2 linked regions of the Pararoseomonas sp. SCSIO 73927 genome follow. Each later gene encodes a partner of the first gene's protein in a complex. Links are inferred from orthologs where the notes say so. Each region holds a gene or a part of one and is shown in the gene's direction. Other genes may lie near its edges.

What was found.
Region 2: the proteins of VQH23_RS25445 (region 1) and dapF are in contact, whole or in part, in a solved structure (PDB 5YGU), measured with the Escherichia coli proteins. The link is inferred for Pararoseomonas sp. SCSIO 73927 from one-to-one orthologs.

The regions. Positions count from the first base shown.
Region 1 is NZ_CP146232.1:5,377,337-5,388,908, forward strand. Bases 7,497-10,493 are described here. They hold VQH23_RS25445 (RNA pyrophosphohydrolase), read left to right. Parts: upstream 7,497-8,743; coding sequence 8,744-9,244; downstream 9,245-10,493. Other genes in these bases: VQH23_RS25435 (S41 family peptidase), read left to right, coding at 7,497-7,552; VQH23_RS25440 (divergent polysaccharide deacetylase family protein), read left to right, coding at 7,578-8,747; VQH23_RS25450 (endo-1,4-beta-xylanase), read right to left, coding at 9,241-10,395; VQH23_RS25455 (ferritin-like domain-containing protein), read right to left, coding at 10,392-10,493. Outside these bases: VQH23_RS25405 (23S rRNA (pseudouridine(1915)-N(3))-methyltransferase RlmH), read left to right, coding at 1-282; VQH23_RS25410 (NnrU family protein), read left to right, coding at 342-1,016; VQH23_RS25415 (class I SAM-dependent methyltransferase), read left to right, coding at 1,118-1,876; VQH23_RS25420 (acyltransferase), read right to left, coding at 1,858-2,919; gpmI (2,3-bisphosphoglycerate-independent phosphoglycerate mutase), read left to right, coding at 3,078-4,625; VQH23_RS25430 (peptidoglycan DD-metalloendopeptidase family protein), read left to right, coding at 4,633-5,955; more of VQH23_RS25435, read left to right, coding at 6,068-7,496; more of VQH23_RS25455, read right to left, coding at 10,494-11,252; atpC (ATP synthase F1 subunit epsilon), read right to left, coding at 11,468-11,572. UniProt on the Escherichia coli protein: Master regulator of 5'-end-dependent mRNA decay.
Region 2 is NZ_CP146232.1:4,715,215-4,726,745, reverse strand. What follows is about bases 804-3,759. They hold dapF (diaminopimelate epimerase), read left to right. Parts: upstream 804-1,844; coding sequence 1,845-2,675; downstream 2,676-3,759. Other genes in these bases: ftsY (signal recognition particle-docking protein FtsY), read left to right, coding at 2,727-3,759; VQH23_RS22320 (gluconokinase), read right to left, coding at 1,160-1,672; VQH23_RS22325 (deaminase), read left to right, coding at 804-1,110. In the rest of the region: VQH23_RS22330 (bifunctional serine/threonine-protein kinase/universal stress protein), read left to right, coding at 1-574; more of VQH23_RS22325, read left to right, coding at 571-803; more of ftsY, read left to right, coding at 3,760-4,172; VQH23_RS22305 (creatininase family protein), read left to right, coding at 4,196-4,975; VQH23_RS22300 (hypothetical protein), read right to left, coding at 4,969-5,409; VQH23_RS22295 (NUDIX domain-containing protein), read right to left, coding at 5,406-5,981; VQH23_RS22290 (hypothetical protein), read right to left, coding at 6,037-6,234; VQH23_RS22285 (glycosyltransferase), read right to left, coding at 6,351-8,672; sn-glycerol-3-phosphate ABC transporter ATP-binding protein UgpC, read right to left, coding at 8,716-9,783; sn-glycerol-3-phosphate ABC transporter permease UgpE, read right to left, coding at 9,787-10,605; sn-glycerol-3-phosphate ABC transporter permease UgpA, read right to left, coding at 10,701-11,531. UniProt on the Escherichia coli protein: Involved in the succinylase branch of the L-lysine biosynthesis and in the biosynthesis of the pentapeptide incorporated in the peptidoglycan moiety. Catalyzes the stereoinversion of LL-2,6-diaminopimelate (L,L-DAP) to meso-diaminopimelate (meso-DAP).

The DNA.
Region 1 (11,572 bases):
GCGCTGGCCGTGGCGCTCGACCTCGGCGGCGAGATGCCGGACAGCGCGCGGCTGGCGGCCCTGACGGCGGGCTGGGCGGAATCCGGACGCCAGCTCGCCCTCGTCATCGGCGGGGCTGAAGGGCTGGACGAGGCGGTGCTGGCCCGCGCCGACCACCGCCTCTCCCTCGGCCCGCTCACCTGGCCGCACATGCTGGTGCGCGGGCTGCTGGCCGAGGCGTTGTTCCGGTCGCAGTGCATCCGCACGAACCACCCTTACCACCGCGCCTGGCGGCCGGGCTAATCCGCGGCCCCCCCGCGAAAAACGTTGTGGTCACGGGGATGTGAGGTAAGCTCGCCCTTATGATCGCACTCGTCGTCGCAGCGATGATCTGGATCGGGCTCCACGTCGGCATTGCCGGCACGCGGGCGCGGGCGGCCTGGGCGGCGCGGCTGGGCGAGGGCGGGTTCCGGGCCACCTTCTCCCTCGCCTCCGCCCTCGCGATCACCCTTCTGGTGCTGGCCTGGCGCAGCGCGCGCACGGCGCCGCTCTGGGCCGTGCCGCGCCCCCTCGGCTGGGTGCTGGTGGCGGCGATGCTCCCCGCCTTCATCCTCTTCGCCGGCAGCCTCATGGCGCGGAACCCGACCGCGGTGGGCCAGGGCGGGGCGCTGTCGGCGGAGCCGCGGGGCGTGCTGCGGATCACGCGGCACCCGATGCTCTGGTCCTTCGCCATCTGGGCGGCGGTCCACATCCTCGGCAATGGCGACCTCTCCTCCCTCGTCTTCTTCGGTGCCTTCCTGGCCACGGCCGCGCTCGGCATGCCCTCGCTGGACGCCAAGGTGGCGGCGCGGGACCCGCAGGGCTGGGCCGGCTTCGCGGCCCGCACCTCGGTCCTGCCCTTCGGCGCCGTGCTGGGCGCGCGGAACCATCTGGCCTGGCGGGAGGTGGCCTTGCCGGCCCTGGTGGGGCTGCTGGCCTGGGCGGCGATGCTGCACCTCCACCCCGCCATCTTCGGCGTCTCGCCCCTGCCGGACTGATCCCGGCGCCGTCCCTCCTGCACGGCTCCTCCAGACAGCCCTTGCACCTGGCGGCCGGGCGGGCGATTCCTGCCCGCCCATCCTCCAGGGAGTGGCCCCGCATGACCCGGACCACGCCGGACACCGACGCCGTGGCCCCCCACCCCGTCCTCGCCCACCGCTACGGCCGGGCGGAGGAGCGGGAGGGCTTCGTCCGCAGCCTCTTCGACGAGACGGCGCCGCATTACGACCGGATCGACCGCGTCTTCTCTCTCGGCACCGGGCCGGGCTACCGCCGCCGCGCGCTGCGGGAGGCGGGGCTGCGGCCGGGGATGCGGGTGCTGGACGTGGCCGTAGGCACCGGGCTCGTCGCGCGGCAGGCCGTGGCGATCACCGGCGACCCCGCCCTCGTCACCGGGCTGGACCCGAGCGAGGGGATGCTGGCGGAGGCGCGGAAGAGCCTGCCCGGCGTCACCCTCGTCCAGGGGCGGGCGGAGCGGATCCCTCTGCCGGACGGCAGCATGGACTTCCTCTCCATGGGCTACGCGCTGCGCCACGTGGCCGATCTCGGCGCGGCCTTCGCGGAGTACCGGCGCGTGCTGCGCCCGGGCGGCACGGTGCTGCTGCTGGAGATCGGGCGGCCGGAGAGCCGACTCGCCCGGATGGTGGAGCGCTTCTACATGGGCGCGGTGATCCCCGCCCTCTGCCGCATCGCCGCGCCCCGGCACCGCTCCGGCGAGCTGATGCGCTACTACTGGGAGACGATCGAGGCCTGCGTGCCGGCGGAGACCATCCTCGGCGCGCTGGGCGCGGCCGGGTTCCGCGACGCGGCCTGCGCGACGGAGTTGGAGGTCTTCCGGGCCTACACCGCCCGGGCCTGAACGGGGGCGGCCCGCACGGCCCGGCCCCGCATCGCCCGCCGCAGCGGCATCTCCACCAGCCAGTAGAGCACCAGCCCCGCCGCGATGCAGGCGCCGGCCGCGACGAGAAGGAAGAGCAGCGTGCCCCCCATCCCGCCCGGCATGGGCAGGCGCCGCCAGGCCTCCGCCAGCGCTGCCAGCACGGTGCCGTGGCAGAGATAGAGGGCGTAGGAGGCGTCGCCGAGCAGCAGGGGCCCCCGCCGTGAGGGCACCCGCCCCGCCGCCTCCAGCCCCAGGGCGCCGAGCACGACCAGCGCGGCGGGGGGGCCGAGGGCGAGCCCGCGGGAGAGGGGCTCCGACAGCGTCCAGCCCAGGGGAAGCAGGGCGAAGCCCAGCGCCAGCAGCGCGGCGGAGGCGCCCGGCCCCGGCATCCGCCCGGCGAGCAGCAGCCGCCCGAGCGCCATGCCCAGCCAGAACTCCAGCACCACGGTGGAGCCGTAGAAGGCGAGCCCGAGGCCAGGCCGGGGCAGGAGCTGCGCCAGGGCCACGGGCAGGGCCAGCGCCGCCCCCACCGCCCAGAACCGCGCCCGCGCGGGCAGCAGCAGGGCCAGGCCGAAGAGAAGGTAGAAGGCCATCTCGTAGTTCAGGGTCCAGCCGGGGATGAGGACCGGCAGGGGCAGCCCCATGGCAGGGTGCGGCCAGGGCAGGAACAGGAAGGAGGCCAGCGTGTGCGCCGGGTCGAAGCGCGCCGTGCGGAGAAGGCTGGGCGCGACGAGGGAGACGGCCACGAGCATCGCGGTGAGGACCCAGTAGAGCGGCACCACCCGCACGGCCCGGCGCCACAGGAAGGCGGCGGGCCTCACGGGCTGCAGGCTCGTCGTCACCCACATGATGAGCCCGCTGATGACGAAGAACACGTCCACCCCGCCCGCGAGCCAGTCCGTGCCCGCCAGGGGGAGCCCGAGCCGGTCCGTCTGCAGCCGGGCGTGGTAGAGCACCACCATCAGCGCGGCGAGCGCCCGCAGGTACTGGACGGAGACGAGCTGGGGCATGCGGGCGGGCATGGCCGGGTCATCGGGCCGGTCTCACCATGTTGCAAGGCTGGCTCTTTCCGGAGATCGCGCGGCGGAGGCGGCGGCGGCGGGGCAGCGAGGGGGCGGCGCCCTGTTCAAGCCCCTGCCCCGGCGCTATGGCAGGCCACCCCGCACGCCAGGAGCGCCCGATGGCCCGTCCGAAGCCCGTCATGCTCGTCATCCTCGATGGCTGGGGCTGGCGGGAGGAGCGGGCGGACAATGCCGTGCTCCTGGCGGATACACCGACCTTCGACGGCCTCTGGTCCTCCTGCCCGCGCGCCTTCCTGCGCACCTGCGGCCCCGATGTGGGCCTGCCGGAGGGGCAAATGGGCAATTCCGAGGTGGGGCACCTGAACATCGGCGCCGGGCGGGTGGTGATGCAGGACCTGCCGCGCATCGGCGCCGCCGTCGCGGACGGCTCCCTCGCCGCCCTACCGCCGCTCGTGGCCCTGGGGGCGAAGCTGAAGGCCACGGGCGGCACGCTGCACCTCCTCGGCCTGCTCTCCCCCGGCGGCGTGCACGCGCACCAGGACCACGCGCTGGCAATCGCGCGGATCGTGGCGGCGCAGGGCATCCCCGTGGCCGTCCATGCCTGGACCGATGGCCGGGACACCGCGCCCCAGGGGGCCGAGACCACCCTGCCCGCCTTCGAGATGGCCCTGCCGGACGGGGCGCGCATTGTCACCGTCACCGGGCGCTACTTCGCGATGGACCGCGACAACCGCTGGGAGCGTGTCTCCCAGGCCTGGCGGGCCATGGTGCTCGCCGAGGGGGCGAGCGCCCCGACGGCGCTGGAGGCGGTGCGGGCCGCCCATGCCGCGGGCAAGACGGACGAGTTCGTCCCGGCCACGGTCCTGCCGGGCTATGCGGGCATGAAGGACGGGGACGCGCTGGTCTGCTTCAACTTCCGCGCGGACCGGGTGCGCCAGATCCTTGCCGCGCTGCTGGACCCGGCCTTCGGCGGCTTCGACCGGCCGCGCGCGCCGGCGTTCTGCGCCGCCATCGGGATGACGGAGTATTCCGAGGCGTTGAATCCCTTCCTGGACACGCTCTTCCCGCCTCAATCCATGGCTGACCTGCTCGGCCCGACGGTGTCGATGGCGGGACTGAGACAGCTCCGCATGGCGGAGACGGAGAAGTACCCGCACGTCACCTACTTCCTGAACGGCGGGGAGGAGACGCCCTCGCCCGGCGAGGACCGGGTGATGGTCGCCTCGCCGAAGGTCGCGACCTACGACCTGCAGCCGGAGATGTCGGAGCCGGAGCTGGCGGAGAAGGCGGAGGCCGCGATCCGCTCCGGCGACTACGACATGATCATCCTCAACTTCGCCAACGCCGACATGGTCGGGCACACCGGCAGGCTGGAGGCCGCCATCAAGGCCTGCGAGGCGGCGGATGCCGGGCTGGGCCGGATCGCCGGGGCCATCCGGGATGCCGGCGGCGCGCTGCTGGTCACGGCGGACCACGGCAACGCGGAGATGATGCGGGATCCCGTCACGGGCGGCCCGCACACGGCGCACACGCTGAATCCCGTGCCCGTGCTGCTGATGGGGGGCCCTGCGGGCATCTCGCTGCATGACGGCCGGCTGGCGGATCTGGCGCCCACGATGCTGGCGCTGCTCGGCCTGCCCCAGCCGCAGGCCATGACCGGACGGAGCCTGATCAACACCCCGCCCCGGGCGACGACGACCGGGTGAGCATGACGTGAGCCCGGGTGGCGCCCGCGCCCCCTTCCCACAGGCGCGGCGGGGCGGAACCCTCCGCCTCGCCCTGCTGCTCGGGCTGATCCCCTCCCTCGTCCTGGCGCAGCCCAGCCGTCGCGCCCTGGAGGAGGTGGAGCGCGGCGCCCGCACGGCGCGCGACGAGGCCGCCGCCATCGCCCGCGACGCCCGCACGGCGGAGGCGGCGGAGCGCGCCCTCTCCGCCCGCCGCGCTGAGGCGGGGCGGCGGGCCGTTGCCGCCGAGGAGGCCGTGGCCGAGGCGGAGGGGCGGCTGGAGGCCGCCGCCGCCGCCCGCGAGGCCGCCGAGGCCGACCTGACGCGGCGCGCCGAGGCGCTGGCGCCCCTGATCCCCGCCATGCGCCGCCTCGGCCTCTGGCCGGCCGAGACGCTGCTGGTGATCCCCGCCCCGCCGGAGGAGGCGCTGCGCGGCGCGCTGGTGCTGCGCGGGGTCGCCGCCCGCCTGGCGCGGGAGGCGGCGGAGTACCGCGCGGCGAAGGAGGAGGCGGACCGGAAGACGGTCGTGCTGGAGGCGGAGCGGGCCCGGCTGGTGGCCGCCCGCGCCGCGGCCAGGGAGGCGGCGGAGGCGGTGGAGGCGGCGCTGGCCGAGGCCCGCGCCCGGCGGGAGGTTGCACGGGACGCCGAGGACACCGCCACCCGCCGCGCCGCCGACGCCGCGGCCGGCGCCCGGGACCTGCGCGGCGCGGTGGAGCGGCTGGAGCGCGAGGCCCGCGCGCGGGAGGCGCGGGAGCGCGCCGAGGCGGAGCGGCGCGAGCGCGCGGCCGAGGCCCGCGAGCGCGAGGCGGCCGGGCGCCGCCAGGAGGCCGAGACCCGCGCGCGGGAGAACGAGGCGCGCCAGGCCGCGCGGGAGGAGCAGGAGGCGCGGGAGAGCGCCGAGGCCGCGCGGGAGCGGCTCCGCGAGGCCGCGGCGCCGCCCCGCGTCAGCCGCGGGGCGCCCGTGGCGGGGTCCGTCCAGCGGGCCTTCGGCCAGGGCGGGGCCAATGGCCAGACCTGGTCCGCCCCCGCCGGGGCGCGGGTGGTCAGCCCCTGCGGCGGGCGGGTGGTCTTCTCCGGCCCGTTCCGGTCCTACGGGCGGATGTTGATTGTGGATTGCGGCGGCGGATACCATTTCGTCCTGGCCGGTCTCGACCGGCTGGACGCGGAGCCCGGGCAGCGCGTTCTGGCCGGGGAGGCCGTGGGAACACTTGGTAACGCCGGGGTATCTGGCGGGGGCCGCGCGACGCTATACCTTGAACTGCGCCGCAGCGGGCAACCCGTGGACCCCGCGGGCTGGACTTCCAGGGGCTGACGCGCAGGGGCTGCCGCGCGCCGGCACCCCGCGTGGCTTAACTGCTGGGCAGCACGCCCCGCGGCAATATGACAGCGCCGTGGCCCACCGCGGCGAGAGGGGTGTCTGACGGATGCGAGTTCCTGCTGAGCGTTCCTCGACCAACAGCAGCGCGGGCGGAAACGCGGGCGAGGGCAACGGGGCCGAGAACGGCGGGAGGTCCCGCTTCCGCGCCCGCACCGTCGCGGCCGTGGCCGCCGCCTTCACCGCCGGCGCCATCGCCGGCCCCGTGGTGACGGCCTGGGCCCAGGAGGGATCGCGCGCCGAGACCTACCGGCTGCTGAACCTGTTCGGCGACGTGTTCGAGCGGGTGCGGGCCGAGTACGTGGAGCCCGTGAACGACCGCGAGGTGATCGAGAACGCGATCAACGGGATGCTGCAGGGGCTGGACCCGCACTCCTCCTACATGAACCTTCGCAACTTCCGCGACATGCAGGTGCAGACCCGCGGCGAGTTCGGTGGGCTGGGCATCGAGGTCTCGCAGGAGGCCGGCTACGTGAAGGTGATCTCCCCCATCGACGACACGCCGGCCGCCCGCGCCGGGGTGAAGCCCGGCGACCTGATCACCCACATCAACGAGAAGACGACCCAGGGCCTCACCCTCCAGGAGGCGGTGGACCAGATGCGGGGCGAGCGGGGCACGAGCATCCGCCTGACCATCCGGCGCGAGGGCACGGCCACCCCGATCGAGGTGAGCCTGACCCGCGACGTGATCCGCCCGCAGGTGGTGCGCGCGCGGCTGGAGCAGGGGGACATCGCCTATATCCGCCTGACCTCCTTCAACGAGCAGACCGAGGTGGGCCTGCGCCGGGCACTGCAGAGCCTCCGCTCCCAGGCCGGGGGCAACCTGAAGGGCGTCGTGCTGGACCTCAGGAACAACCCGGGGGGGCTGCTGGACCAGGCAATCCAGGTCTCCGACGACTTCCTGGACCAGGGCGAGATCGTCTCCACCCGTGCCCGCCGGGCGGAGGACGCGCAGCGCTGGAACGCCAAGTCCGGCGATATCACCAACGGCCTGCCCGTGGTGGTGCTGGTGAATGCCGGCTCCGCCTCCGCCTCCGAGATCGTGGCGGGCGCGCTGCAGGACCACCGGCGCGCGATCGTCATGGGCGTGAAGAGCTTCGGCAAGGGTTCCGTGCAGACCGTTATGCCGCTGCCGGGGAACGGCGCCATCCGCCTGACCACCGCGCGCTACTACACCCCCTCCGGCCGATCCATCCAGGCGACCGGCATCCAGCCCGACATCGAGGTGCTGGCCCAGCGCGAGGACGCGCAGCAGACCCGCGAGCGCGACCGCGAGGCGGACCTGAATCGCGCCTTGCGGAACGACAACAACCCGACGCCGGGCACGGCCCAGGGCGCCAGCGCCCGCCCGCCCGCGCCGCTGCCGCCGCTGAACCTGCCGCCGGCGACCCTTTCCGCCGTGCAGCGCATGCCGCCGGAGGGCGCGCCCGCCTTCGACGCGACGAAGCCGGAGACGGACCACCAGCTCCAGCAGGCCATCGGGCTGCTGCACAGCATCGCGGCCAACCCGCCGCAGCGCCGCGCCAGCCGCTGAGGCCGGGAGGACGCCGAAGCCCGCGATGAAGGCCCTCGGCGTCTTCTGGCTGCTCCTTCTCGCCGCGCTCGGGGCCGGCGCTCTCGCCCTGCACCGGGCGGGGCCGCCCGAGGGCGGGATCCCCGCCTCCCTGCGCCGGGAGGGCGGCGATCCGTCCGCCCCGCCGGAGGTGGCCGGGGAGCCGGCTCCTGCCGCGCCGGCCCCCGCTTCGCCGGAGGTGCCCGCCGCCGTGGGCGAAGCCGCGCCACCTGCGGCGGTGCCAGAGCCTCGTCCGCCAGAGCCCAGCTCGCCGGAGCCCCGCCCACCGGAGGCGCCCCCAAGCGCGCCCGAGCCGCCGCCCCTGTCCGCCCCGGCCGGCCGGGCGGAGGCGTCCACCGATCGCCCCATCCCGCCGCCGGACCCGAATCTTCAGGAACCCTCCCCCCACGGCCCCCTGCCCCGCGCGGGGGTGGATGGGCGCACCTCCATCCGCGCCTATGGCCGCCCCTATGACCGCGCCGAGGCGCGCCCGCGCATCGCCCTGGTGGTCGGCAACCTCGGCCTCTCCGCCGCCCTCTCCGAGGAGGCGATCCGGCGCCTGCCGCCGGAGGCCGCCCTCGCCTTTTCCCCCTACGCGGCCCGCCCCGCCCCTCTGCTCGAGCGCGCCCGGGCGCGGGGCATGGAGGTGCTCAGCGCGCTGCCGCTGGAACCCGCCAACTACCCGGTGAACGATCCCGGCGACCGCGCACTGCTGACCACCCTGCCGGTGGCGGAGAACGCGGACCGGCTGGCCTGGTCCCTCTCCCGCATCGCCGGCCAGGTGGGGGCGGTCGGGGCGCTGGGGCCGATGCGGGGGGAGCGCTTTGCGGCGCTGCCGGAATCCCTGGGCGGGCTGCAGGACGTGCTGCGCGGGCGCGGCCTTCTCTACGTCGATCCACGCCCCGGTGCCCCCTCCCCCGCCCGCGCCTGGGGCCGGAGCGTGGACGTGGTGGTGGACGAGCCCGCCACGCGGGGCGAGATCGACCGCCGGCTGGCGGAGCTGGAGCGCATCGCGCGGGAGAGGGGCACGGCGCTCGGGCTTGCCGGCGACGTCTCCCCCGTGCTGGTGGACCGCGTGGCCGCCTGGGCCGCCGGGCTGGCGGAGCGGGGCGCGGTGATGGCCCCCCTCACCGCCCTGATCCGTCGCCCCGAGGATATCCCGCGGGAACCGAGATGACTCAACCTTCGACCCAACTCCCCTTGCGCCCCAATGTCGGCGCCTGCCTCTTCAACCGCGAAGGCTTGGTCTTCATCGGCCGCCGCGCGGACCAGCCGGCGGGAGAGGCCGCCTCGGGCGCCTGGCAGATGCCGCAGGGCGGGCTGGACGGGGGCGAGGAGCCCGAGGCCGCTGTGCTGCGCGAACTGTCCGAGGAGATCGGCACGCGCAATGCCCGGGTGATGGGTCGGATGGAGGAGTGGCTGGACTACGACCTGCCCGCCCACCTCGTCGGCAAGGCACTGGGCGGGCGGTTTCGCGGGCAGACGCAACTGTGGTTCGCCCTGCGCTTCCTCGGCGAGGACAGCGAGATCCGGCTGGATGCCGACCGGCACCAGGAATTCGACGCCTGGCGCTGGGTGCCCCTGGCGGAGCTGCCCGCCATCGCCGTGCCCTTCCGCCGGCCGATCTACGAGCGGCTGGCCCTGGACTTCGCGCGGTACGCCGTGCCCGGCTAGGCGGCCGTGTTGAAGCTGCGGGCCATGGCCCGCCACATCTCCTTGCGGTTGTACTCCCAGTCCAGCGGCAGGGCGCGGTGCAGCTTGCCGTCCCGGCGGGCCACATCCGCCTGGATCACCGTCCAGGAGAATCGGTCCACGAGGCCCCAGGTGAGGAAGGTCCGCACCCCCGCCTCCGCCGAGGCGGAGATGAAGGCGGCGACGCGGTCCGCCACCAGCCGGTCCCTGGCCACGTAGTCCTCCGGCACGCTGTCGCCTTCCCGCACGTCCAGCTCCGTGATCAGCACGGAGACGCCCTCGGCCCGAAGGGCGCGGAGGAAGCTGCCGAAGATCGCGGGGCTGAAGGGGTTCCGCATCTGCAGGTGCGCCTGGATGCCCACTGCGTCGAGCGGGACCCGCTTGCGGACGAGGTCGCGGACGAGGTTCAGCAGGCGGCGGCGCTTCTCCTCCGCCCAGGGCGTGTCCTCCTCCACCCCGTAATCATTCAGCACGAGGCGCAGCGTCGGGTCCTGCTCCCGCGACATGCGAAGGGCGGTCTCGATGTAGCCGGGGCCGAGGGCGCGGAAGAAGGGGGAATTGCGGAGCTCGCCATCCGCCTGAGGCGTGTCGCTCCCGGGCGGATCGGCGACGATCTCGTTCACCACGTCCCAGTCGCGGATCCGCGCGCGGGTGGTGTTCAGCACGCGGGAGATGTGGGCGGCCATCACGCCGCGGGCGCGCTGCGGGCCTTCCGCGATCGCGGCCAGGGCCCAGTCCGGGAAGGCCTCGTGCCAGACCAGTGCGTGGCCGCGGACGGGGCGGCCCCGGGCCTGGCCCCAGTTGACGATCGCGTCCAGCCCGGAGAAGTCGAACTCCCCCTCCTTCGGCTGCAGGCTGGACCACTTCGCCTCGAACTCCGGTACCAGCACGCCCGCCTCGCGCTCGTAGGCGGCGGCGTAGAGCGGGTCGGTCGCCAGCATGTTCGCCTGGACCGCGGCGCCGAAGGTGAAGCCGCGGCCCCGCGCGACCTGCCACAGGCCGGGGGGCGGGTTGAGCTCCGGGCTGGCCTGCTGGGCGTGGGCGGTGGCGGCCATGCCCGCCAGCGCCATGCTGAGCGCCGTGCGACGGGTCGCCTCCCCCGCCGGGAGGGACGGGGGAAGCGCGGGGCTCATGCGGCGGCGCGGCCGGGCGCGGCGTTCTCGTTGGCGGCGCGCAGCAGGGCTTGGCGATACTTCTCACGCCGCCATTGCAGCAGCCGCCAGGCGCCCTTGGCCGCGAGGTCCGACATGCGACCGCGGGGCTCCAGCCCGATCGACTTGAACACCATCCCCATGCTCCTCTCGATGTGCCGGAAGCGGTAGAAGGACATTGCGCGGCCCATGTAGCCGGTGATGCAACGGTCGTGGCTGTAGGGGGTGTCCGCGGTCTCGTTGCCGCAGTGGTAGGCGAAGGCGAGCTCGTCGTCCTCGGACTCGCCGATGCGCCCGGCGGCCACGCGCAGCCGCTTGGGGAAGGAGAGCTTCTCCCGCGCCAGGTACCGCTTCATGTGATCGTAGAAGAGCTTAAAGTGCCGGTACTCGTCGGCCGCGATCAACCGGCAGACCTGGCGCAGCACCGGCTCCTCCGTGCTGTCGCCGAGCGCGGTGTAGTAGGAGGAGGTGCCCGTCTCCACCATGCAGCGCGCGATCAGCTCGCCCGTGCGGGAGCCGCGGATGGAGGCATCCGCCTTGATGTCGATCTTGTAGCCGGCGCGGTAGCGGGCGAAGGCGTCGTCGAAGGACCAACCGGGATCGGCCATCTCGCCCCAGCGACCGAGCGCGTCGCCGTGCTGAACCTCCTCCACCGCCCAGTTGTCGGCGGCCCTGGAGAAGTCGGGATCGCCGACGAAGACGTTGTTCAGGTACACGGCGTAGTCCACCCCGTTTTTCTCCACCAGGGCGGCGGCCTTCACCAGTGGCACGATCTCCGGATCGACCTTGGAGGGATCGAAACTGTCCCAGGCGATCTGATCGAGCGTCCAGTGCTTCATTTAATCCGTCTTCCCGCGGGGCGGCCGGAGGATGGGCCGCGCCTGTTCCGCATTTGCAGGTCCCGGGGTGATTCTTTCAAGTCCCACCGGGTTTCAACGTCGGGTTGTGACCGCCCCGCCACCCGGATCGTTCCGCCCGGAACGCGGCGAGCCCGAACGACGAAGCGCCCGGCACCGAGCGGCGCCGGGCGCTTCAATTCTTCGGCGAGCCCGCCTCAGGCGGCCCCGGCGGCGTCCTGCATGGCGCGCACGGCCAGGAGGCGGTCGGCGGCGCGCTCCCGCACCTCCGGCGCGTCGTTCGCGGCGGCGGCCAGCGCGGC
Region 2 (11,531 bases), 660 kb from region 1 along the record:
GGCCGTGCGCCTGACCCCCCGCGCCACGAAGCCGCGGCGCGACGGCTGGCTGACGGTGCTGGAGCGCCGGGTGAACCAGGACCGCACCCCCGGGGCGCGGCGCGCGCCCGCGCCCACCGCCCACTCCGCCCCGATCATCGCGGTGGCCCTGGACCTGCGGGAGGGCAGCCCGGCCCTGTCGGAGGCGATCCGCGCCAGCCTCCGCAACCTTCTCCTCTCCCTGCCCGGAGCCCGCGTGACGCTTCTCAACGTGCTGCTGGACGGCTTCATCAACGGCGACACCCCGCACGACGACAGGGGCCGCTCCGCCCGCGTGCAGCGACTGGCGGAGCTGCACCACTGGGCAGCGCCGCTGGGGCTCGAGGAGGGCCGCATCACCTTCCACGTGCTGGAGGGTTCCTCCGCCGCCGAGGCCCTGCTGGAGTACGCGGAGGCGAACGGGGTGGACCACGTGGTGATGGGTGCGCGGGCGAACTCCGTGCTGCGGAGCGTTCTCGGCTCCGTCTCCGGGGAGGTCGCGGCGCGCGCCCCGTGCAGCGTCACCGTCGTCCGCACCCGGGAAGGCGTGGCATGACCCAGGAGCAGGAGACAGGGCTCTCCCGCTGGGACCGGCGCTACCTCGGCCTCGCCGCCCACATCCGGGGATGGTCCAAGGATCCGCGCGGCCGGGTGGGCGCGGTGATCGTCGCGCCGGAGCTGAACCGGATCGTCGCGACCGGCTTCAACGGCTTCCCCAACCGCATCGAGGACGATGTCGACCGCCTCTCCGACAAGCCCACGAAGCTCGACATGATGGTGCATGCCGAGCAATCCGCGCTTCTCTTCGCCGGGCGGGAGGCACGGGGCTGCACGCTCTACGTTGTGGGCAAGCCCGTCTGCAACCACTGCGCCGTGCTCTCCATCCAGTCCGGCATCCGGCGGGTGGTCGCCGCCGCGCCGCGCAACGGCACGAAGTCCGAATGGGACCGGCGGGGCCACATCTCCGCCCGCCTTTTCGTCGAGGCCGGGCTGCGCTTCGACGCGGTGCCGGCCGAGGTTCTCGGGGCGCTCATGCCCGGGGAGGCGGGCGCGGCCACGACTCTGGATCCTACCCCCACCCCGACCGGCTAGGGCTGGCCCTCTGCTGCCCCGGCCGCTCTCCCGCGGCAGCCAAGGGGGATCAGCGACCCAGCGCCTCGACCACCGACCCTACCAGCGCCTCCGGCGGCCGGTCGGGCACGATGACGATGGGGTGCTCGTCCTCGGTCGGCGGCTCCAGCGCGGCGAACTGGCTCTCCAGCAGGGTCGCCGGCATGAAGTGGCCCGCCCGCGCGGCGATCCGGGGCGAGAGGAGGTCGGTCGCGCCCCTAAGGTAGACGAGCCGCACCCCGGCCCGCCCGCCGATCAGCACGTCGCGGTAGCGGCGCTTCAGGGCGGAGCAGGTGACGACGCCGCAGCGCCCCTCCGCCAGCCAGCCATCGATCTGGGCGGCGATGTCGCGGAGCCAGGGCCAGCGGTCCTCGTCCGTCAGCGGCGTGCCGCTCGCCATTTTCGCCACGTTGGCGGCGGGATGAAGGTCATCGCCCTCCAGGTAGGCCCAGCCCAGCCGCTCCGCGAGGAGACGGGCGATCGTGGTCTTCCCCGCCCCGGACACGCCCATGACGAGCACCACCCGAGCCGACCCGTCCCCCACGGTCCCTTTCCCTTGGGTCCCGTTGCCTTGGGTCCCGTTCCCCATGGCGTCCTCTCCCCCGCTGCCGAACCGGCGCTTGCCCTGCATTGACCCCGTCCCTCCGGCATATCGGCCCCGCGGGCAAGGGGCGCCGCTTCCGGCGCGCCCCGGCGGCGCCTATATCGGCGGCGCGATGATCATCCCCTTCCGCAAGATGCACGGCCTCGGCAACGACTTCGTCGTGCTGGACGCGCGGGCCGCGCCGCTGCCCATCACCCCGGCCCGCGCCGCCGCCGTCGCGGACCGCCGCACGGGGATCGGCTGCGACCAGTTCATCGTCATGGAACCGGGCGGGGAGGGGGCGGAGGTGTTCATGCGCATCCGCAACCCCGACGGCTCCGAGGCCGGGGCCTGCGGCAACGCCACCCGCTGCGTGGCGGAGCTGGTGATGACGGAATCGGGGCGCGACGCGCTCTCGGTCCGCACGATCTCCGGCGAGCTGCCCTCCGAGCGGCTGGCCGACGGCACCATCCGCGTGGACATGGGCCCGGCGCGGACCGGCTGGGACGAGGTGCCGCTGGCGCGAGCGATGGACACGCTGCACCTGCCGCTGTCGGCCGACGGCGTCTCCGACCCCGCCGGCTGCTCCATGGGCAACCCGCACGCCACCTTCTTCGTGCCGGACCTCGCCGCCCTCGACATCCCGCGCATCGGCCCGGCCCTGGAGCACGACCCGCTCTTCCCGGAGCGCGCCAATATCGGTTTCGTCCAGGTCCTGGCGCCGGACCACCTGAAGCTCGTGGTGTGGGAGCGCGGGGCGGGGCTGACGCTGGCCTGCGGCACCGGCGCCTGCGCCGCGCTGGTGAACGCGGCGCGCCGCGGCCTCTCCGCCCGCGCCGCCACCGTGTCCCTGCCCGGCGGCGACCTGCGGATCGAGTGGCGGAAGGACGGCTACGTGCTGATGTCCGGCCCCACCGCCACCGCGTTCACGGGCATGATCGACCTCGACGCCTACCCGTCATGACCGGCCCTCGCGCCCCGGCGGCGTGAGAGGCCCCAACGCGAAGGAGCGCGCATGGCCCTGAAGGACCTGTGGGGGCGGCTGACCGGCCGCCTGACCACCCCGGAGCCCGTCTCCCCGCCGCCGGCGACGGAGCCCGACGCGCCGGCGATCCCGCCCAGCCCCTCGGAGCCGCCCGCTCCGGTGCGGGAGCCCGATCCGGAGCCGCAGGTCCCGGAGCCGGATCCCACCACCGGCGACCCGCCCGCCTCGCCCCCACCGATCCAGGCGCGGCAGCCCGACCACCTGCTGCCCTCCGTCTCGGGCGTGCCGGGCTTCGTGCCGCCGCAGCCCCCGCCGCTGCCGACAGGGGAGGCGGGCTTCCCGCCGCCGCCGCGGCCCATGATGCCCGGCATTCCGGAGGAACCCGATTCCGGCGAGCCGGAGGCGGTGGAGGCGGCGCCGAAGGTCGTGCACCTGCACGCCCCGCCGCCCGCCTCCTCCGTTCTGCCCCCCTCCGTGCTGCGAGAGGAGCCGGCCCCGGCGCCGGCGGCGCCCGCGCCGCCCGCCCCCGGACCGGAGCCCGAGGCGCCCGGCCCCACGGGCGGCTTCTTCTCCCGCCTGAAGGCGGGCCTCTCCCGCTCCACCGCGCGGCTGACGGAGAACCTCACCGGCCTTTTCCGCAAGCGCCGCCTGGACGACGCGGCGCTGGAGGAGTTGGAGGAGACGCTGATCACCGCCGACCTCGGCCTGCCCGCCGCCCAGCGCATCGTCGCCGGCTTCCGCCGCACCCGCTTCGGCAAGGAGGTGGGGGAGGACGAGGTGAAGGCGGCGCTGGCCGAGGAGATCGCGGAGATCCTGGCCCCCGTGGCCCGGCCGCTGGCGCCGGACTGGGGGAGGAAGCCCTACGTCGTGCTCGTGGTCGGCGTGAACGGCACGGGCAAGACCACCACCATCGCCAAGCTGGCCCAGAACTACCGGGCGGAGGGGCGGCGCGTGATGATGGCCGCCGGCGACACCTTCCGCGCGGCCGCCGTCGAGCAGCTGCAGATCTGGGGGGAGCGCACGGGCAGCACCGTGGTGGCCCCCGCGAAGGAGGGTGCCGACGCCGCCGGCCTGGCGCACGAGGCGCTGCAGCGCGCGAAGGCCGAGGGCGCCGACATCCTGCTGATCGACACTGCCGGCCGCCTGCACAACAAGGCCGGGCTGATGGAGGAGCTGCGCAAGGTCGTGCGCGTCCTCCGCAAGCTGGACGGGGAAGTGCCGCACGCGGTGCTGCTGGTGCTGGACGCCACCACCGGCCAGAATGCCGTGCAGCAGTGCAAGGTGTTCCGCGAGATGGTGGACGTGACCGGCCTGATCGTGACGAAGCTCGATGGCTCCGCCAAGGGCGGCGTCGTCGTGGCCCTGGCGGAGGAGTTCGGCCTGCCCGTCCACGCCGTGGGCGTGGGCGAGACGGCCGCCGACCTCCGGCCCTTCGAGGCGCGGGACTACGCGCGCTCCCTGGTAGGGCTCTCCTAGTGGTCGAGGTCCGCTGGGAGCGGATGACCGCCGCCGAGATCGGCGAGTGGGCCGCGCGCGACGCCACCGTTGTCCTGCCCGTCGCCGCGCTGGAGCAGCACGGGCCGCACCTGCCGGTCTGGACGGACAGCCTCATCGGCCATGCCACCGCCGTGCGCGCCGCGGAGCTGGTGGCCGGGGACGCGCCCGCGATCGTGCTGCCCCCGATGTGGCAGGGCATCAGCGAGCACCACCTGCCCTTCGGCGGCACGATCAGCCTGGACTTCCGGGCGATGCAGGCGGTGATCGCCTGCGTGGTGCGGTCCATCCAGGCCTGCGGGTTCCGCAAGCTGCTCCTCTCCAACTCCCATGGCGGGAACGTGGAGCCGCTGATGGTGATCGCGCGGGAGCTGGGCGCGGAGACGGGGATCCCCGTGGTGACGGTGACGATCCACAACGCCGCCGCGGCGGCGATCGCCGGAATCCTGGAGACCCAGTCCGGCACGCTGCACGCCTGCGAGGCGGAGACGAGCCTCTACCTCGCGCTGGACCCGGAGGGCGTGCGGAAGGACCGCATCGCCGGCGCCGTGTCCGAGAACGCCCGCTCGGTCGGCGGCAGCGCCTTCCAGCGCTTCTGGTCGTTCGAGGAGCGCGCGCCCGTCACCGGGGTGCGCGGCGACCCGCGGGCCGCCAGGGCAGAGAAGGGGGAGCGCATCCTGGCCGCGATGGCGGAGGCGCTGGCGAGCGGGCTGCGCGACCCGTCCCTTTGGATCGCCCCGGACGATGTGTGGACGCCCGGGCGGGCCGCGCGCGCCCGTCAGTAGGAGAAGGGAATGTTCAGCCGCGCGCCCGCCGCCGGGTCGCGGAACAGCCGGTCCTGACGTTCCGTGTAGTTGTTCGCGCCCGATTGGGTGCGGGCGTCCGGCAGGGCGCGCGGCTCGATCAGGTCCGGGCGGATCGTCGCCGTCTCCGGCGGGGGCGCGATGCGCGGCGCCTCGATGGAGCGGTTCGGCATCGGCGCGATGTCGGCCTGCGGGGCCGGGGTGGGGGCAGGGGCCGGGATGTTCAGCACCTCCTCCTGCGGTGGCGGCGCCGGGCGGCGGCGCGCCGGTCGGCGCCGGGGCGGGCGGCGCCGGGCCGGGGCCGGGGCCGCCTCCGGGGCGGCATCCTGCACCAGCTGCACGGCGGCACCTGGCGGCCCGCTGCCGCCCGGCGCGGCGCCCATGAGGAGCGCGGTCAGGGCAAGGGTTGCAATCATCCGGCACCTCCGGCCAGGACGGGCCCGGGCAGGGGGCGGGTGCCCCGCAGGTCCTCGGGCGGGTTGAGAACGGCGGGACCGGGATGGCCGGCCCCCTCGCGCCAGGCCTTCAGGGCCCAGCGCACGGTGGGGAAGGCGAGCTCGTCCCAGGGGATCGCCTCCCAGGCGAAGGCGCGCACCTCCAGGCTCTCAGGCCCGGCCTCGAAGCCGGGCTCCTCCAGCCGGGCGCGGAACATGACCTGCACCTGGCCGATGCGGGAAACGGAGTAGACGGCCAGGACCCCTTCGGTCCGGATCCGGGCGCGGGCCTCCTCCCACGCCTCGCGGCGGGCGCCCTCCTCCACGGTCTCGCCCATCTCCATGTAGCCGGCGGGCAGGGTCCAGAAACCCCGGCGAGGCTCGATGGCGCGGCGGCAGAGCAGCACGCCCTCGCCGCCCGCGCCGTCCGGCACCGCAACGATCGAGCCGACCACGATCTTCGGGTTCTCATAGGCCACGAAGCCGCAATCCCGGCAGACCAGCCGGTCGCGGTCCTCATCCGCCTGCCGTACCCTCTCGAAATGCCCGGCCATAGGCGGAAGAATGGCGTTCCCCCCGTCCGGTCACAACCCCTTACCGAGGGGGCGCCTAGACCCGCAGGTCGAGCAGGGAGCCGCGGGGCAGGGGTGTAGCGGGGGCGGCCGGCACCGCCTCCAGCGCGCGCTGGGGCGGCGCGGCAGAGCGTTCCGCCCCGCCCGCCGCGGCGCGGACCGGGCGGACCTCCCCGATGCCGGCGGCGCGGGAGACGTCCTGCGTGAAGGCGGCCAGGGAGTTGCTGCTGATCATGCGGAGGATCGTGCCGGAGAGGCGTGAATCCCTGGTTAACCGGGAGGGGCGAATGGCGTGCATGCCACAGCCTCACCGGCCCGGCCGTTAACACTCCAGCAACCGGTGGCTGTATTTCAGCCGATCCGGGGCGAGGGCAGGCCCTGCGCCTCCAGGAAGGAGAGCCGCGCCAGCAGGTCGTCGTCCCGGCAGAGCATCATCCCGCGCAGGCTCGCCCCCTCCGGCGCTTCCATCTCCAGTTCCAGCGCCGCCGTTCCCGCCGCCACCGTCACCGGCAGCGCGGTGGCGAAGTCGCCGGCGGGCAGGTCGGGGATCCTGGCGCCGCCGGCCGGGGCGGAATCGGCGAAGAGCGCGACGGCCAGCGCCCCGCCCCCCTCCGCCCGGAGCTCCAGGTGCAGGCGCAGCAGCCCCTCCGTCCCCGGCGGCAGGGGAAGGCGCAGCCGGGCCGGGCCGCCGGCCAGGGGCGTGCCCCACTCCGCCGGGGGGCGCCAGCCCACCCCGTCCCGCACCAGCTCGGCCAGGGCGATCGCAGGGTCCGGCGCCGCCGCATCCGCGCGCCCCAGCGGCAGGTGCAGCCCGAGCGGGAGGGAGAGGCGTTCCGCCAGCGGCGTCACCGGCGCCGTGCCGAAGGCGTCCAGCGCGGCCACCACCTGCGCCAGCACCGTGTCCCATCGGCGCCGGGGCGGCAGGGCGGCCACCGCCGCCTCCGCCGCTTCCAGCGCACCGGGCTCGAAGAGCAGCCGCTCCACCGCCGCCGCCATGGCCGTCTCGCTCTGCGGATCGACGAGGACGGCCGCGCCCTCCCCGGATTCCAGCAGGGCGGAATGGGCGGGCACCACCGGCACCTTGCCCCAGGCCAGGCTCTCCGTAACGGGAAGCCCCCACCCCTCGTAGTGCGAGTTGTAGAGGGTGAAGAGGCAGTCCCGGTACAGCGCCGCCAGCCCGCCGTCCGAGACGTCGTGCAGCAGCACCACGTGGCGGGAGAGCTCCGCGCTGCCCTCCAGCAGGTTCATCGCCGCCTCCGCGTGCCAGCCCTTGCCGCCGACGCAGACCAGCCGCGGCACGCGCGCCGGGCCGTGGCGGCGCAGCAGGGCCAGCCAAGCGCGGAAGGCGGTCAGGTGGTCCTTCCGGCTCTCCACCGTGGCGACGAAGAGGACGTAGGGCTCCGGCGGCCGCGGCGCCCGCGTGCCGTCCAGCGCGGAGGGGTCCGGCGCCGCGTTGCCGCGCGGGTCGGCATCCAGCCGCACCACCTCCATCGGCAGCTCAAGCCCGGGCAGCAGCGCCTCCAGGAAGCGGCGGCCATCGGCGCGCGTGCACTCGGAGTTGCAGAGCACCCCGTGGGCGTGGACGCCCATGGAGGAGAACCAGCGGACATAGTCCTGCACCAGCACCCGCACGCAGTGCTCCGGCATCACCAGCGGCACGCAGTCGTGCAGGAAGGGCACGAAGCGCAGCCCGGCGGCGCGCTGCGCGGCGCGCAGCCCGCGGAAGTAGTCCGGGATGCCCCAGGAATTGCCGAGGTTCACCAGGGTGGTGCCGGGCACGAAGCCGTGCGCCCGGCCCCGCGAGACGGCCTCCAGCACGGCGTCCCGCGCCGCGACCCAGCCCGGCTCCTCGGTGTCGCTGCCCGACGCCGCCGCCGCGAGAAGGCGGGACAGCGCCTCTGCGGGGACGGCGCGCCAGGCCGCCCGCTCCCGGTCGAAGGCGAGATAGGCGGCGTCCAGCCCGGCGCCGAGCGCCGCGCCGACGAGGCTGGCCTGCACGCGCTGGATCCCCGTGAGCGTCCGCCGCCCTCCGAAGTGGAGGAGGAGGTCGCTCACGTCGAAGGCGATCCCGCCCCCGGCGGGCACCGCGGCGCGCGGACCGGCGGCGCCGCCGGCGCGCAGCATCGCCATGCGCGGGCGCGGCGGCGGGGCGAGCATCGTCGGCATCCGCGGCGCGGGGCGCGGTGGGGCAGGGGGCGGGGTAAGGGGCGGCGTCGGCGTGGGGTGGGGCACCGACGCCTCGGCGGCAGGCGGGACGATGCGGGCCGGCGGGTGCGGCGGCTCGGGCGGGGCGGGATCCCCGGCCATCAGCGCGGCGACGGCCGCCTGCACGCCGGGGCCCGATGTCGCGCCCGTCTCCAGCGCCACGGCCATGGCGTAGCGCTCCCAGGCCTCCTCCGGCCGCCCGGCGGCGCGGAGCGCGTGCCCCGCGTGCCGGTGCGGCGCGGGATCGGCGGGGGCCTCGGCGGCGGCGCGGGCATAGGCGGCGAGGGCGGCGTCGGGATCGCCCGCCCGCCGCAGGGCGTGGCCCTGCCAGAGCAGCGCCCCGGCCGGCTCCGGCAGGACGCCCGCCTCGGCCGCGTAGCGCAGCGCGGCCTCCGCGAAGCGGCCCTCGTGCCACAGGCGGGCGGGCTCCTCCGGGGCGGCGGGGGTCTCGTTCGGCCAGGCGTCCATGCAGGGATGGGTAGCGGTCGGCGGCGCCGGCCGGAAGGGGTGATCAGGGGTCCAGCCGCTGCCCGCTGCCGGCATCGAACACGTGGAGATGCGCGGGCGGCAGGCGGACGGGCAGGGTGGCGCCGGAGAAGGCGCCGGGGAGCCGCGCCGTGACCGCCAGCCCGCCGGGCGCGCGGCCGTGCACCACCGTCTCCGACCCCAGCGGCTCGATCAGCTCCACTGCCAGAGGCAGCGAGCCGGGTCCGTCGCCGTGCACCACGTGCTCGGGCCTGAGGCCGAGCGTGAGGGGCATTCCGGCCGGGCCGGGGCGCGGACCGTCGGCGAAGGGAATGGCCTGGCCCTCTGCGGTGCGCGCGGCCAGCCCGCCCTCCTCCAGGGTCGCGGGGATAAAGTTCATGGAGGGGCTGCCGATGAAGCCGGCCACGTAGGTGTCGGCGGGGCGGGAGAAGATCTCCATCGGCGGCGCCACCTGGGCGGGGCGGCCGGCGTTCATCACCACCAGCCGGTCGCCGAGCGTCATCGCCTCCACCTGGTCGTGGGTGACGAAGAGGGAGGTGACGCCGAGCCGCCTCTGCAGCCGCCGGATCTCCGCCCGCATCTGGACGCGAAGCTTGGCGTCGAGGTTGGACAGCGGCTCGTCGAAGAGGAACAGCGCGGGCTCCCGCACGATGGCGCGGCCCATCGCCACGCGCTGCCGCTGCCCGCCGGAGAGCTGCTTCGGCTTGCGGTCCAGCAGGGCGCCGATGCCGAGGATGTCGGCCGCGTCCTTCACCCGCCTGTCGATCTCGGCGCGGGGCAGGCCGCGGATCTTCAGCCCGTAGGCCATGTTCCCCTGCACAGTCATGTGCGGGTAGAGCGCGTAGTTCTGGAACACCATGGCGATGTCGCGGTCGGCCGGCTCCAGCCCCGTCACGTCCCGGTTGTTGATGACGACCTGGCCGGAGGTGGGCGTCTCCAGCCCCGCCACGATCCGCAGCAGGGTGGACTTGCCGCAGCCGGAGGCGCCGACGATCACCACCAGCTCGCCGTCCGCGACCTCGAGGTCGATGCCGTGCAGCACGGCGGTGGCGTTGAAGGACTTGCGCACGTCGCGCAGGGAAAGCGTGGCCATGGGTTACTTCTCGGTCTCGGTCAGGCCGCGCACGAACCAGCGCTGCATCAGCGCCACCACCAGCACGGGGGGCAGCAGGGCCAGCACGGCGGTCGCCATGATGGTGTTCCAGTCGTTCTGGCTGTCGCCGCGCCCGATCATCTTGGACAGCCCCACCACGATCGTCTCCATGGAGCGGTCGTTGATGATCAGCAGCGGCCAGAGGTACTGATTCCAGCCGTAGATGAAGAGGATGACGAAGAGGGCGGCGATGTTCGTCAGGGAGAGCGGGAGCACCACGTCCTTCAGGAAGCGGAGCGGGCCCGCGCCGTCGATTTTCGCCGCCTCCACGAACTCGTCGGGGATGGTGAGGAAGAACTGGCGGAACAGCAGCGTGGCGGTGGCGGAGGCGATCAGCGGCACCACCAGCCCCGGCCAGGTATTGACGAGGCCGAGGTCCACGATGACCTGGAAGGTCGGGATGATCCGCACTTCCACGGGCAGCATCAGCGTGATGAAGATGGCCCAGAAGGCCGCCATCCGCAGAGGGAAGCGGAAGAACACCACGGCATAGGCCGAGAGAATGGAGATCGCGATCTTCCCGACGGCGATCAGCACCGCCATGATCAGGCTGTTGAGCAGCATGGTGCCCGCCGGCGTGGTGCGGGTGCGCCCGCCGCCCTCGTTCCAGGCGATGCCGAAATTCTCGGCCCCGTGGCTGCCTGGCAGCAGCGGCACGTCGCCGCGCCCGATCGTGCCGGCATCGTGGGTGGAGCCGACGAGCGTCATCCAGATCGGGAAGGCGACGATGAGCACGCCGAGGATCAGCGCCCCGTGCGCCATCACGTGCGAGAGGATTCGGCGGCGGCGCGTGGCGCGCAGCAGGGCGTCGTCGCGCACGGGCACGGGAGCCGCCATGGAAGCCGCGACCGGCGCCATCAGTAGTGCACCTTCTTCTCGACGGCCCGGAACTGGATGGCGGTCAGCGCGATGACGATGATCATCAGGATCACGCTCTGCGCCGCGGACTGCCCGAGGTTCAGGTTCTCCACCCCGTCGACATAGACCTTGTAGATCAGCGTCTCCGTCGCCTTGGCGGGCCCGCCATTGGTCAGGGCGTGGATGATGCCGAAGGTCTCGAAGAAGGCGTAGGTCAGGTTCACCACCAGCAGGAAGAAGGTGGTGGGGGAGAGCAGGGGGAAGATCACCGTCCAGAAGCGCCGCGCCGGCCGGGCGCCGTCGATCGCGGCCGCCTCCAGCACGGAGGCCGGGATGGATTGCAGCCCCGCGAGGAAGAAGATGAAGTTGTAGGCGATCTGCTTCCAGACCGCGGCGATGACCACGAGGATCATCGCGTGATTGCCGTTCAGCCGGTAGTCCCAGGGCACGCCGATGGCGCGCAGCCCGCGGCCGATCATCCCGACCTCCGGCTGGAACAGGAACAGCCAGAGCACCGCAGCGACGGCGGGGGCCACCGCGTAGGGCCAGATAAGGAGGCTGCGGTAGACGGTGGCGCCGCGGAGCGACTTGTCCGCCTGCACCGCGAGGAAGAGGGCGAGACCCAGCGCGAGGCCCGCGACGCAACCGGAGAAGACGACGGTGTTCATCGCGGCGTTCAGCCAGGTCGGGTCCGACAGGACCTCCTGGAAGTTCTCCAGCCCCACGAACTCGCGCGAGAAGCCGAAGGCGTCCTCTCGCAGGAGGGACTGGTAGATCGCCTGGCCCGCGGGCCAGAAGAAGAAGACGAAGGTGACCGCGAGCTGCGGCGC